2 regions of the Pseudoalteromonas pernae genome follow, and region 1 is predicted to be linked to the other one. Evidence: riboswitches for the same ligand, from Rfam matches in the RefSeq annotation. Region 1 holds a riboswitch; the other holds the start of a gene.
What was found. A riboswitch is a leader RNA that binds a small molecule or an ion and turns the genes downstream of it on or off. The one in region 1 is predicted to bind lysine.
Positions count from the first base shown of each region.

Region 1 (7,515 bases):
CATGCACGTAGGTGATGAAAGCATGGCAACACTCCCGCAAAGCATACACAAAGCAATCGAGAGCAGTGACGCAATTGTTGTTGAAGTAAACTTAGAGGCCATTCCTGCACTGCAAATGCAGCAACGCTCTTTGCCGTTTTTGCGTTTAGAAAATGGCCGCTCATTAAATACAGAACTGAGCGACAAAAGCTACAAGTTACTTGGTACTTACTTCGCGGAAAAAGGCATCAATATCGAGTTGTTTTCCGCCTTAAAACCTTGGGCTGTGCTTATGACGGTAATGCAAATAGAAATGCAAAATGCCGGATTCATAGAACAAAATGGTATCGACAAGCAAGTGATTCAAAGCGCCACGCGCCTCAATAAGCCAATCATCGAATTGGAATCGTTGGAGCAGCAATTAGAGATGTTCAGTGCCTTCGAAGAATACTCCGACCTTATGGTGGCTGATACGTTCAGGCAGCTTGAAGACTTTGACCGCTACTTTTTAGGGATAGCAAACTCGTGGAAAGCTGGTGACATGGAAGCATTCACCGAAATCTATCAAGACACCTTTGATGATTCAGAATTTGGCCAACTGAACGAGCATGTGTTGCTTATTGAACGTAACCAAAATTGGGTCAAAAAACTAACCACGCCCCTGACAGAACAATCTCTCTTTATCGCTGTGGGTGCGCTGCATTTACCAGAACAAAATGGGTTGATCGCCCTGTTGAAAAAACAAGGATTTAAAGTAACTCGACTTTAAGGAAATTCACCTAAAAGCTGCACTTGCTCAAGTGCAGCTTTGACATGATCAATCTCAATAGGCTTGTGAATAACAGCATTCGCTCCAGCACGCACCCCTTGTTTAATACGGAATTCATCTTGGCTCGCCGTCACCAATAGAATCGGTGTGTCGCACTTTAGTTCAGTGCGGATACGCTTAGTCGCCTCAATGCCATCCATATTCGGCATGTTAATATCCATGAAGATGCAGTCATAGTGGTTACGCTTTACCTGGCTCAGCGCCTCCACCCCATCGCAGGCACTATCCACTTCAAAATCAAACATTTCTATAATATTGCGCAGCACCATTTGATTGATGTCATTGTCCTCAACAATCAACGCTTTTAGCTCACGACTTCGCCCAGGGTGCAAAACCTTATTTTCTGAATTGGCATTAACTGCCGGCCATACCAACTGTGCCAACGTACCGTTTTTTAAATGCTCAAAATGTAATTGTCCCTGAGCTAAGCGCGTAATGGCAAAGGCCAAAGACAAACCCAACTTAACACCTTTAAAATCATGTACTTTATGATTATCGTAATGCAGTGAATTACGGCGAGCCGCCTCAAGGTCGCGCACATCAATACCGTCACCAAAATCCCTAATATCGACACAAATACATTCATCGAGTGGATGATAATGTGCTTCGATAATGACCTCGCCTTGCGTGTGTATCAGTGCATTAGTAAGCACCTGATTTAACACCTGAATTAAACGCACATGGTCTGTAGTGATGCGGACACGATCAATCTCATCACAGTGTAATTTTATACGGTGCGCGAAGTAGGTATTTAACCTGTGCGGCGCCAAGGTTGACTTGATGGTAGTACTCAGTGGCTGTGTTGATTTACTTAATAGAAAACGCCCCGACTTAAGCTGTTGTATGTCGAGCATTTGTTGCACTGTAGAACGCAGATTCTGAGTGCAATTAATGACAACTTCGACGTCTTTCTGTGAGACTTTTGCTGGCTCCTTCAAAAGGCCTAATATGCCATTAATCGGAGTAAATAACTCATGACTTACATTTGCAAGAAAATCATCTTTAACACGGCTAGCATGCGTCGCAACACGCTTTTGCTCACGCAGTTTTGAAAGCATATCTGAAACCCGCTTAGACAACGGCTTAAAAATCAAAAACCACTCACACCAAATGGTCAAAATTGCGATTAAAATCAATAACGGCAAGACTCGTTGAAGATACTCCACCTTCTCGGCTGAACGTCGCTCTAGAGCACTTACTACTAGGTTTAACTCTTGTAACAAGGAAGCAAGGGGACGCCCTGAAAAACGCGACATATCTTCACCTGATACAGCGTTTTTAGCATAGGCCCGAATGCGCTTATCCAATGAACTATTGTGAGCGAGTAAACTACTTACCTCTGGGTGCTGAAACATGTCGCTGGCAAGCAAAAAATCATGATTGGCTATAAGCCTGTCTACAGCAACTCTAAGCTGCACTTCTTCAAAAGGCGCAGGATCGTAGTTTAGAAGTTGTCGATGCAGGGCTATCTTCTGCGATAACATTCTCTGCATCCCTGCAATATTAATGATTTTGGCATCATTTTCTTGCATGTTAGAGACGTAAATCACATATCCGACAGATAACGAAATCGTGAACAGCAACACAGACGCAGCCCACAAATAGCGCTTTCTTAGATGGTTTGTCAGATCGTACATTCCCTATTCCATACACTTAGCTATCTACTAAGCGTTACACAAAAAACCAGATTGTAAAATTTGTCCTTGAGTTATCGTTGACAGCGAGGGGGCTAAAGTGTTTGAATAAAAAAGCACCCTATTCAGTCAGCCATCCAGATGGCTGCAAGGGCTAGAAGAGGTGCGTCATTCAGGTAGTTATGATGAGGAGAGCAAGCTCCGAAGACTCATAATGAGGGGAATGTACGCCGAGAGGTGGGGTAATTTGCTTAATACCCCCTCGGGCGCTAGGGTTGAATCCCAGCGACTGTCACCAATAGCAGGTAACACTGCTATGAATTTGGTGGAGAGCTTCTGGTCTTAGAGTAACAGGCCATTAGGCCTCGTTATTTATAAGCCCATTCGCTCTTCGAATTTAACCTGTTCGAAATGGCGAATGCGGGATCACTTCTCCCCATACTCCATGTCGAACTCGCACTAAGTTCGGATGAGATGACAACTACTCACTCGTTAACAGACACAGTTTTGTGGACTGCGCTGATCACGCCTATGCATGGTGATGGCAGCATCGACTTTGACAGCCTAACTCGACTTGCTCAAGAACAAGCTGCAGCTGGTAATGGCCTTTTGATCTTAGGTTCAACCGGTGAGGCATTGGCATTGGACCTTGAAGACCAGCAGGCCATTGTCTCGCATATCTGTTCGTTGGCACTGAATACTCCCATCATGGTGGGTGTTGGTGGCTTTAATCTTGAAGCGCAATGCCAATGGATAGAATTCTGTAATACCCAAGCCATCGATGCCTATTTGCTAGGCGCGCCGCTTTATGCAAAGCCAGGTCCCAAAGGGCAACAGCAATGGTTTCAAGCACTTCTTGATGCTAGCCGTGTGCCTTGCATGCTTTACAATGTTCCTGGTCGCGCTGGCGTTAGCCTGTCGGCTCAGGCTTTAGCTCAGCTGCAATCACACCCAAATTGTTGGGCACTCAAAGAAGCCAGTGGCGACATCAATTGCTTTGAACAATACCGTTTGGCCGCACCTGAGCTGGCTATTTACAGCGGTGACGACGCGCTTATTCCCTACTATGCGCAAGCAGGCGCAGCGGGCCTAGTATCTGTTGCGGCCAATGTGTGGCCCGAGGCAACACAGCAATTCGTGCGTTTGAGTCTTCAAGGCCAAAGCCACAACGCCTTTATCCATTGGCGAGGCGCTGTTGCAGCCCTGTTTCATGTGAGCAATCCAATTCCAAGCAAGTGCTTGCTGCACGCCCTTGGGCGAATCTCATCGCCAATTTTACGCGCTCCGCTTACACATACGGAAGTAGATGATCTACAACCACTTTTAAGCGCACACGACACAATTATTTCTTGGCATTCAACACAGGTTTAAAAATTTCCCATGAGCTGGTTAGAACTACTTAATAACTTAGAAACAGGCGCTGTTCGTGCAGCATCACAAGACGAAAATGGTCAATGGCATGCAAACGTTGAAATAAAACAAGGCATTCTTGAAGCATTCAAAAATGGCACCAACACAGAATTTCCCGGCGGTTTTGTTGATAAAGACAATCTTGCTCCACGCGGTTTTAGTGCGCTAGATAACGTACGCATGGTACCAGGCGGCACGTCTGTGCGTCGTGGTGCACATGTAGCAGCAGGGACAATTATCATGCCACCAGCATATGTAAATATTGGTGCTTTCGTTGATACGGGCACAATGGTTGATAGCCACGTATTGGTAGGCTCCTGTGCACAAGTAGGTAAAAATGTTCACCTCAGTGCAGCGGTTCAACTCGGCGGTGTGCTCGAGCCAATCGGTGCCAACCCCGTGGTAATTGAAGACGATGCTTTCATCGGCGCAGGTTGTATCATCGTTGAAGGTGTTGTTGTTAAAAAAGGCGCTGTACTTGCGCCAGGCGTGCGCTTGAGTGCAACGATTCCGGTGTATGACTGTGTGAATGAACGCCAGCTAGAAAAGGGCGAGGCTATTCCCGAGTACGCGATAGTGATCCCTGGTTCTCGCCCAAGCTCAAGTGCATGGGGTCGTGAGCAAGGACTTTCGATGAGCTGTGCGCTAATCGTGAAGTACCGCGACGAGCAAAGTGACGCATCTTTGGAACTCGAAGAGGTATTACGCTAATGCCCATTGCGAGTACAACGCTGCAACACCTTAACACGGTTGCTCAAGAGCAATTTGAACCTTGCTTTGTCTATGACTTGGACTTCTTACGCGATCACCTCAGTACCTTAATGGACCAAGATGTCGTTAAGTTATGGTATGCGGTTAAAGCAAACCCATTGTCAGCTATCGTTCGTACACTCGCCGAGACTGGTTTTCGTTTTGACGTCGCCAGTGAAGGTGAGTTACAGCAAGTACTCGCACAAGAAGTTCCTGCATCACAGGTTCTTAACACTGGTCCGGCGAAATCTCGCCGTCAGATCGACAAATTCATCGCTTTGGGCGTGCGCACTTTCGTCGCTGAAAGCTTGAACCAAGTACGTTGGCTAAATGAAGCCGCTCTTGCTCACGATGTGCAACTTCAGCTGTTGCTGCGCGTGCAATTACGCTGGCCTAAAGGTGAGAAAAATCCACTTGGCGGCGACTCCCTGACGCCATTTGGTCTGGACCCACAGCAATGGCGTGGGCTTTATTTAGCTGACTACCCTGCACTGCAATGCATTGGTGTACATATCTTCCAATGGGGCAACATGCTCAGCGCCGACAAACTGCTCTCGCTTTGGCAACAAATGCTACCTCCACTTAAAGCACTCAGTGAACAGCTTGGTTTTGCGCTGCAGGTGCTCGACTTAGGTGGTGGTCTCGGCATCCCTTATGATGACAATAGTGCATCGCTGCAATGGCACGACGTGCTGCGTGCTCTTGCGCAAATAAAACGCGAAAGCGGTGTGCGAGAATTGTGGATGGAGCTAGGTCGCTATGCCGTGGCTGAATGCGGTTACTACCTCAATCCAGTTGTAGAGCAAAAAGAAAATTATGGCGAGCATCAGTTAATCGTCAGCGGCGGCATCAATCATATTTTACGCCCTGCGGTTGCGGGCCAAGCATTTCCTTGCACCTTGTTGAGAGAAAGCCAAGCGCAACCTCGCCAGTTCAATATCCATGGTCCTTTGTGTACTGCACTAGATAGCTTAGGCACGCACACATTAGCGCAGGATGTTAATGAAAACGATTGGCTGGTGTTCTCGCAAACAGGTGCCTATGGCTTCACGGAAAGTATGCCGTTTTTCCTGTGCCACCCAATGGCGGCGGAGTACATCATAGATAACAACGTGTTGCACTTGCTGCGTGAAAGCGCGTCAGCAAATAGCTATTTGAGATAGGCAAAATGAACAAAATTGAGCAGCAAAACATTCAGGTTGGCGAAATTGCCAATGGCTTGCCTCTAACCATTCCCGTATATCGCCTAAAGGGCGATGGCAGCGGTAAAAACGTGTACATTCAAGCCAATATGCATGGCGCTGAAGTGCAAGGCAACGCAGTTATTTACCAATTATTGGAGCAGTTAAAAGGCCTTGGACTGCGCGGTGACATCACCTTGGTCCCATACGCTAACCCAATTGGCTGTAACCAAAAGTCTGGTGAATTCACGCTTGGACGTTTTGACCCCATTACTGGTGTCAATTGGAACCGCATGTATCACTACAATGCCGAGTTGGTAAATCGTTTCGCAGAGCGCAGCCATACATTGTCAGATGAGCAACTGACGACTGAGTTCAAAGCCGCGCTGATAGACGATATTGAGCAAAAGCTCACAGGGCCTCAACACAGCCTATCTACAGGTAAACGTATCGCCCTAAATCTGCAGCGCTTGGCGCATGAAGCCGATATCGTTTTGGATTTACACACGGGGCCTATCTCTGCCAAACATTTGTATTGTGCAGAATATGCCCGAGAAAGTGCAAAACATTTCAATATTGAGCACGTGTTGTTAATTCCAAACGAGTTTGATGGCGCTATGGATGAAGCCTCTTTTTGCCCTTGGTGGCAACTGCACACTCAATTGCAACAGCAAGGGCGTGCATACGACATTCCTGTTGAGGCTTACACGGTTGAATTAGGTTCACAAGAACGCATCAACCTAACCGATGCATTAGACGACGCCCAAAGTATTCTGAGCTATTTAAATTACCAAGGCGTGTTTATCGACGCACCTTACTTTGCGAAAACAATGCAGCGTCACGCTTGTATGCTCAAGGACTACGTCACTTACTATGCACCAATGGGCGGTATGATTGAATACACGGCAAGCTTAGGCGAACACATAAAGGCGGGGGATGCCATTGCTAAAGTACTGCGAATGGAGCGCTACCTCAGTGAGGAGCCACTGCATACACTGCACTTTGAGCAAGACGCCATCGCCATTTTGCACTTTGCATCAGCGAGTGTGAATCAAGGTACTGAGCTATACAAGTTCTTTACCAACACCTTCGATTTATAAACGATTGCGTGAGAGTCAGTGAGTCTAACTCACTGCGCATGGGCGGCCTAGCCGCCCATTTTTTCAGGCTAAATTCACCTAATTGCTGCTAAAAAGCGCCTTCATACGTATAATTCCCTGTACCTTAATTGATTAAACGAGTGGAAAGTAATGGATTGGCGATTTCTTACCTTTGGATTGGTAGCTAGCTCTCAAGCTTGGGCTGCAGAGCCACAAACACCCGAAACTAATGAGCAAAGCGATACAATTAGCATCGTAAAGCAATGTATTTTAAATGAAGCCATAGCGGGTGATGGCAATCAAACACTCGCAGAGCTACGTAAAAAATGCTCTGATCTTGAAGAAAGTAAAAAGCTCACCGCGATAGATAAGCGCATTGCCCGGGAAAAAGTAACGGAGAAAAACCGTAACGTTATTACCCCGCACAATCGTAACTATATTCTGCCTGTCACCTATATGAAGCATCCAAACCAGGATCCTTTTGGCAGCTTAGATAAAATTTCTGAAGAAACCGATGGTGAAAACCTCGATAACGTCGAAATTAAATATCAACTGTCGCTTAAAGTACCTGTTTTTGATGATTTTAGCGACCCAGACCAAGCCATTTATTTCGCCGTAACATTGCAGTCTTA
Region 1 is NZ_JBDODM010000007.1:172,456-179,970, forward strand. Features, by position in the region: gene V1358_RS15850 (TraB/GumN family protein) at 1-748, shown strand, start outside; gene V1358_RS15855 (response regulator) at 745-2,445, opposite strand; lysine riboswitch at 2,593-2,786, shown strand; gene dapA (4-hydroxy-tetrahydrodipicolinate synthase) at 2,917-3,813, shown strand; gene V1358_RS15865 (2,3,4,5-tetrahydropyridine-2,6-dicarboxylate N-succinyltransferase) at 3,823-4,563, shown strand; gene V1358_RS15870 (PLP-dependent decarboxylase) at 4,563-5,765, shown strand; gene V1358_RS15875 (succinylglutamate desuccinylase/aspartoacylase family protein) at 5,771-6,883, shown strand; gene V1358_RS15880 (phospholipase A) at 7,034-7,515, shown strand, end outside.

Region 2 (7,515 bases), on a different contig from region 1:
TGCATAACAGCCATTTGCATGAGAACGAATTAGCCGTGCTAGCGCGTCGAAAACAACCTAAAGCGAAGCAAGAATATTTGGTAAGTCGTTGGTGTATCAAAGAATTGGTTAAAATACTAAAACCGGAATACGCGTCGCTGCCCCACAATCAGTTTGAAACACGCTTTAACGAACAACTGAAACAGCTTCAGGTCTATGCTAATGAACGGCTACTGGATATCAACGTAGTCATTAGCCACTCACAGCAGCATGTGGGCGTTGCGGCAACTTTGAACGCGCAAACTGTGTTGGGCTTAGACATAGAAAAAATTGACGAGAAACGCCCGTTTCAAAAGCTCGCAGCGCACTTTTACCCACAGCAAGAAACGAGTGCGATTGGTGATGAAGTAGACACTTTCTTTCGCGTATGGACGCTTAAAGAAGCCTATGCTAAAGCGGCTAAGCAAAGTATTAGCACCCTACTTAGCCAACCAATTTTGCCCTTGTTAAACAACCTACAAGCGCAGGTGTTATGCGAACAACGGCAGCAATTCGATGTGTCGTTAATCACTGCCACTGAGCAGGTTCAACTTATTGACCTTGCTCCAACAACTGTTGGTGAATCGCTTTAACCACGTCGTCAGATTGCGATTGGTCCACCAAGAAGCACAAGTTGTGTTTTGACGCACCATGACAAATGAGGCGGATATCAAAACCAGAAAGCACTTTCATCAGATTCAATTCGCTTTGGCGCAGTTGAATTTCTGAGCCAATTAGCCCTACTAATGCCAAGTTATTTTCAACCGTTACATGGCAGAACTCGCCGAGTCTATCGAGCGCCTCTTGGTCAAGCTCTGGGCGGCTTGCATTGGGCGCGTTGTCCAACGTTACAGCAACACTGATTTCAGACGTAGTGACCAAATCAACGGAAATCTTATATTCGCTCAAAATGGTGAATACACGTGCTAAGAAACCACTGGCTAACAGCATTTCAGGGCTTTTGAGTGTTAATAAAATTTGGTTTTTACGTTGGGTGACGGCTCGTACCCCAGCGATAATTTCTGCGCTCGGTACTTTTTCAATCCAGGTACCACCGCCTTCGGGGTCTTTACTTGAACCCACAAATACGCCAATACTGCTGCGCGCCGCAGGAAGAATAGTCGCAGGGTGCAAGACTTTGGCGCCGAAGGTCGCCATTTCGGCCGCTTCATCGAACGTGAGATGAGCAATCGGACGGGCCTTTTCACACACACGCGGATCGGTGCTGTAAATACCAACCACATCCGTCCAAATATAAATGCTATTTGCGCCTGTTGCCTCAGCAATTAATGCTGCACTGTAATCTGATCCACCACGACCAAGCGTTGTGGTATCACCGTATTCGTCACTACCAATAAAGCCCTGCGTCACAACCACATAATCATTAAGTAGTGGCACCAGCTCGGCTTGAGCGCGGGTACGTGTTTGCGCTACATCCGGTGATGCTTTGGAAAATTGGCTGTCGGTTTTAAGTACTGAACGCACATCAAAGCGCGTCGACGAAACGCCTTTATCACGGAGCACTTGCGTAAATAAGTAAGAAGATAAACGCTCACCAAAACTCAGCAATTCGTCACGTTGTGCATTAGTTTGAATTGGCTTCATCGCTGCGCTACGAAAAGCATTGAGGGTATTTTCAAAGCCGTGCGCCAAATCAGCATCTAGGCTGAGGTATTCAAGGATATTCAATTGAATGGCAACAACACCATCAATGTGTTGCTCACGGGTTTCATCATCAATATTGCTTTGGCAAAGCGCCACTAGGTGGTTAGTGACGCCGGCACTGGCGCTCACTACAACAATACGTACCTGGTTGTCAGCTGCCACAATGTCTGCGCAACGCATCATTGCTTGATGATCTGCAACTGAAGTGCCGCCAAACTTAGCGACGGAAAATTCCTGATTCATTTTCTCTCCGAGATGAAAAATAGCTTATTTTTCAAATACAATCAGGAGAACTTGGCAAGAGGATAAAAGAAGTGTGTCCATTGCCAGAAGCCCTCCACCCAAAAAACAGGTGACAGTTCCGAGGATTCAGCCTCAAGAACCGAGAGCCATTGTGACGAGCAATGGACTCCCTCGGCGATAGTCTCCCTCATAAACGGTCATCGGCCTTCGTCTGCCTCGCGTTTACTACCTAGCTATCGCACCTCTTCTGTTGATACCAATACAGTTGAGAGCATTGGCACAGCACTCTAGCGATCATGCGCCAGAACGAGCATGCAATGTAACGTTTGGATGGCTGGATGTCAATTGTGCAAATGCACTTGTCATGAACTTATTTGTTACGATTTCATAACAGCGAGTCGCGTTATATCTACAGTTTCGCCGCGCTCTAGCTTATGGATGCTCTGAACAATAGCTTGGTTGATTGGAGTGGGCACATTATGCTGAGCGCCAAGTTTAACCACCGCACCATTGAGGAACTCAACTTCTGTTTTTCTGCCCGCTTGGATATCTTCCCACATCGATGAGCGCGCTTTGGGGTCTATGTCTAGCATCGCTGATGCCACCCGTTTAAATAGCCAATTAGGTAAGCTTAAAATCACCCGCACTTTTGCAGGCTTCACCTTGGTAAACTGCGCTAATTCACAATCCATCGCCTTTGCTACTGCAATCCATTCGCGCATCGCGCCTGCAAGGGTGCGGCGAATCGCGTGATTCTCAAGCTCAGCTTTAATCGGCATATCGGCTATGGCGTTAAGCGCATTATTGAGATTTAAAAGCAGCTTGCCGAACACAACAGGTTTCATGTCGTCGTATATATGACAGCCAAAACCACTGTCTTGAAGTTTCTGAGCAATGAATTGCGTGTTATCACTTTGCTCAAAGCAAAACTCCCCTTGCGTTCCCTTATGAAAATGCGCGCCATTTTGCAACACGTTAAAGGGGGTTATTCCAAACAAACACCTACGCTGCGCCATTTGCGTCTCAATAGCATCGAAACTGCCTAACCCATTTTGCATAAAAATCAGTTCTGATTGAGCATGCGTGATATTTAATAACTGCTGAGCTACCTCAGGCAATTGGTGACACTTAACGGTAACAAACACCACATCAAACTGTTGACCTGTCGTATCAGTCAGTAAGGCGTTGGGCATAACTCTTTTATCAAACCCTTGGTAGTCGGTAATGTGAATACCTTCGTTGTCTTCAATAGCGTTTTTTATTCGCTCTCTGCACACAATCGACGTTGATAGTTTGGCGACACTGAGTAATGCCGCCAAGTAGCATCCTGTTGAGCCTGCACCAAATACTGCTATACGCATATCTTTATACTTATTAGAAACTTAGTGTCTTTAATATTGCGCAAAGGTGAACTATGACGCAATGCCAGTTAGCGACTATTTTGCATTTAAACGTAAAAAGCCACTGAAACCGAACGGCTTCAGTGGCTTTTTAAATTGATAATGAATAGTGTTTAGTTACACAAATGAGCCCATCGCGTAAGAACCTACATAACCGACTGAATAAGCAATCAGCAAGTAAAAGGTATTACGTAAGTAGCTGCCAAATGTTAGGTCGCGTACTTTGCTCATTGCGATAATACCCGCAGCAGAACCAATCACTAACATGGAACCGCCAACACCCGTTGCGTAGGTAAATGCCAGCCAGTTTTGTGTATCCATTTGAATGTCGGCTTTTAGCAACGCCGCAGTCAATGGCACGTTATCTACAGCGGCAGAAAGCAAGCCCATCAAATAGTTTGCTTGGTTCGGCGCCAACACTTCATACAAGTGGGTAAATTGCGCAAGTACACCCACTTCCTTTAGGGCGCCAACAAGCAAGAGTACGCCAACGAAGAATAACAAGGTGTCGTACTCAATCTCACGGATGAAGTCGATGATCTTCTTGTTCACGTCTTTTTTGCGCATTAAAAACTGCGCTGTAAGGAACATCAACGACAAACCAAACAAAAAGGTAAGCAAAGGTGGAATTTGATACATCACACTTAACGTTAACGTGCCCACAATGGTCGATAGAAAAATGGCAGCAATGGTGATATCCGTTTTCTCGATGCGCTTTTTCTCACCCAACGAGAACGTCACTGTGCCATTCATCTTCATCGACAGTAAAGTCGCAAGAATCAGTACACTAAACGCGGCGGGTGCGACTAATAACAACAAGTTGCCAATGGTTACTTTATCCGCAAGGAAGATCATCAAGGTTGTTACATCACCGGTGATCAACGACACCCCACCCGAGTTAACCGCAAATATGATCAATGTGGCATATTTAACCAGCTTTCTGCCGTCCAACTTTAATGACATCACAACCGCTAAAGACACTAAGGTCGCCGTGATATTGTCGGAAATTGAAGAGAACAAGAAAGCAAAGCCAGCGATGAGGAACATGAGCTTACGTTCACTTATCGCACTAGGTAGTACGCGCTGCACCAAGTTTTGGATAAAGCCTTTTGAGTTGAGGTAGGCAACAAAAGTCATTGCAGCCATTAAAAATAGCCACAATGTCGCTATTTCTAATATGTTTTCATTCAATTCATGCTTGATGTGGTCAACAGAATGACCGTGGAGCGGCGAGATAAAGAGGATAATCCAGCACAGAGTACCGAAAAACAGCGTGGTTTTGGCTTTATTTACATGGATGACGTCTTCCACAACAATAAGCACGAATGCCACGGCAATGAGCGTCAATATGAGCGCACTGACCATTTTGGGTTAAATTCCTTGCGACGAGCGAACTAAAAATGTACAGCTAAGTTTATTGACCGCACCCGAACACACACAGGTGTACAAATAACAAACTTAGTGGCACCATGAGTTATTAACAGACCGTTACAGCCTGCAAGCGGCGCGAATTCTATCACCACATGGTCGTCGCGGCTATTCCCCATTCGTGGTAAATGACATTTTTTTTACATTTGCAGTGTAAAGCTCAGGCAACAACTGAAAAGCTATTTTACCACCTTGTCCCTTTCGTTATAATCGTGCCCTATTGCCAAGCACAAAGAACTAACATAATGATAATAGCGAAACGCGTGCTTAATACCCTCAACGAGCTGTGGCCAGTGTTAGAAACACTGATAAAACGCTTTAAAATGGGGGATTTCAGCATCAAGGAAGTGCAAAGCGTAATTAAACAGCATTTTCCTCATTATTCTGGCGCACAAATATACAAAGAAACGAATCGCCTTATGAACCAAGATATTCTGGTTCCCCTTGCGAAATCGTCACAGTTAGAAATCAATCGCGCAATTAGCGACTTTGCCGCTTACCTACTTCAAGATGAAAGTTTAGGGGTTGCTGGTGAAATAAATGTGCTTGTTGATGACCTAGAGCGCTTGAGCAACAAGCTAGAAGACGCCGTTGAGGATAACGACTATGGCGATATCAGCCGTTACAGCCGCATTATGGATGAACGGGTGCGAAAAATCGTTAAACTTTATCAACACAACGAAAACGCCATCTACAACCTAGTAGAACAAGCCAAATCGAATAACTCCAGCATGTCACTGGCTAAACGTTATAAAGCTGTTATTGAGGCATTCGATGAGTATATTGAGCCAATGCTGGAAATGCTGGCCATCAACGGCGCGTTCCAAGTCTGCTTTGATAGCATTGAGGCAAGGCTCACTGAGCACCTGATTGAGCTTAAACAAACGGGCCGAAGTAGCACCACCATTCGTATGCTTGAGCAGCTTCGTACTCGTATTTTAGATATGCACCATATTGGCCGCGAAAGCTTGCGCCAAAGCGCCGACATGCTCATGCCGTTGCGAGAAGAGCTAAGACAAAACACTCTCATCACTCGCCAAGCGGCAAAGGTACTCAGCTTAATTCGCAAACGCGGCTTGGATAACGTGATGAGCGCGCATCAACCTTTCTTTGTCTCTGAGCCACAGCACCACCAACTTGGCAGCAATGCTCAGCTTGTGTCTTATATGGCGGGCTTGAGTGAATTTGAAGAACATGAATTTGAAATGCCCGATGCCGACGCCGCTGAGCCTTATCACGCGCCACATATTCCAAGCTTTAAGGATGTTCGCGCACTATTTAAATCAAGTAAAACCAAGGGGAAAGCCGCGAAGCAGCAAGTGATTGACGTGCTCAATGACCACTACCCTGACCTTGAATCAGATGAGTTATTGTATCTTTATCAAAAACTTATCAATGACCCAACAATGACGTTGTCACAAAGCGACGCACCAGTGTATAAAACCTTAGCTGGTAAACGATTCTCCTTATACCCCTTCGTTGATGCCAGTGACAGTAAACAAAATAAGAGTAACAACGCGCTATGAGCACAATCGATTTAACTCAGCTCACGCAGCTGCAATACATCAATAAAAAACTAGTTAGCGGCTATCACATCAGTGAGCAAGATAACCTTGCATGGCAGGAGCTGGACCAACTTCAAGAGCAATATGACGCCTTATTTAGTGCCTTGGGTAACGCCCTAGTGCATGACGCTCGTGGCTTTTTCTATTTCGCTACCGACGAAGGGACAGCCAATATGGGGAAAATCTCCCGCGCTATCGCCCTGTTTATCTACACCCTTATCGAACATTACGCGAATAAAGGCCAAGACCCAATGCGCGCGCTGTTCGACAAAGACGTTGATTTAGAAATTTGCCAAGAACTCGTGCTCAATAACAAGGCGTTGTTTGATCAATTGGAGATTTTCTCAGGCTCGGACTTACGCAAAGATGTGCTGATGCGTATGGTGCGTTTGGGTATGGCCAAAGCGAAGGATAAAGACAGCGCATTTCGCCTTCTTGCACCCATTCATCGCTATTTAGACGCACTACTGGAAGTTAACGATGACGCTTTTGAAAGCGCGGAGGAAGTATAAATGCAACAGTTACATGGACTGAGTAAGCTCGCGCTGTTAAATACTGCAGGTTATGCAAAATGCGTGATCCCGCTTGATAAAAGCAGCTCGATTTGTGCGCCGAATAACACCGGCAAAAGCTCGGTGATTAATGCCCTGCAATTTCCGCTTATCAATGACCTACGTCTTACTGAATGGGATGGCCATGATTTAGAAGAAACGCGCAAGTTTTATTTCAATTCTGACCAGTCATACATCCTGCTTGAGGCCGATTTACCTCATGGTAAGGTGGTAATTGGGGTTGCCGGGCTTGGCAAAATTGCTGGTTACGGCCATCAGTTCTTTTGTTACAACGGTGCTTTAAATCTAGAAGATTTCACCGACAACAAGCGCATCGTTAAATTTACGCGCTTGTTTAACCACTTAAAAGACAAAGGCTTCAACCCGATTGAGCTCAAAGCGCAAGAACTCAATGCCCTACTCATTGGCGGTGCAACGCCATTTGATGGCGATATTAATTTGCGCATGATCCCGCTCAACAATGTGAGCGATGCACCTACTTATAAAGAAATTTTCCGACGCATGTTGAACCTGCATAAGCTCGGTGCATCAGATGTAAAACGCTTTATGTTACGCGTGTTTGAGCGCCATATGTCTAATGCCAACGTTGATTTCTATGAAGTGTGGCAACGTGCGTTTGATAAG
Region 2 is NZ_JBDODM010000001.1:96,259-103,773, reverse strand. Features, by position in the region: gene V1358_RS00455 (4'-phosphopantetheinyl transferase family protein) at 1-611, shown strand, start outside; gene lysC (lysine-sensitive aspartokinase 3) at 571-1,926, opposite strand; lysine riboswitch at 2,006-2,181, opposite strand; gene V1358_RS00445 (2-dehydropantoate 2-reductase) at 2,304-3,287, opposite strand; gene nhaD (sodium:proton antiporter NhaD) at 3,444-4,691, opposite strand; gene V1358_RS00435 (MksB family condensin complex protein) at 5,000-6,280, shown strand; gene V1358_RS00430 (condensin complex protein MksE) at 6,277-6,831, shown strand; gene V1358_RS00425 (Mks condensin complex protein MksF) at 6,832-7,515, shown strand, end outside.
Region 2: linked by a shared signal. The riboswitch ahead of lysC (lysine-sensitive aspartokinase 3) and the one ahead of dapA (4-hydroxy-tetrahydrodipicolinate synthase) in region 1 are both predicted to bind lysine.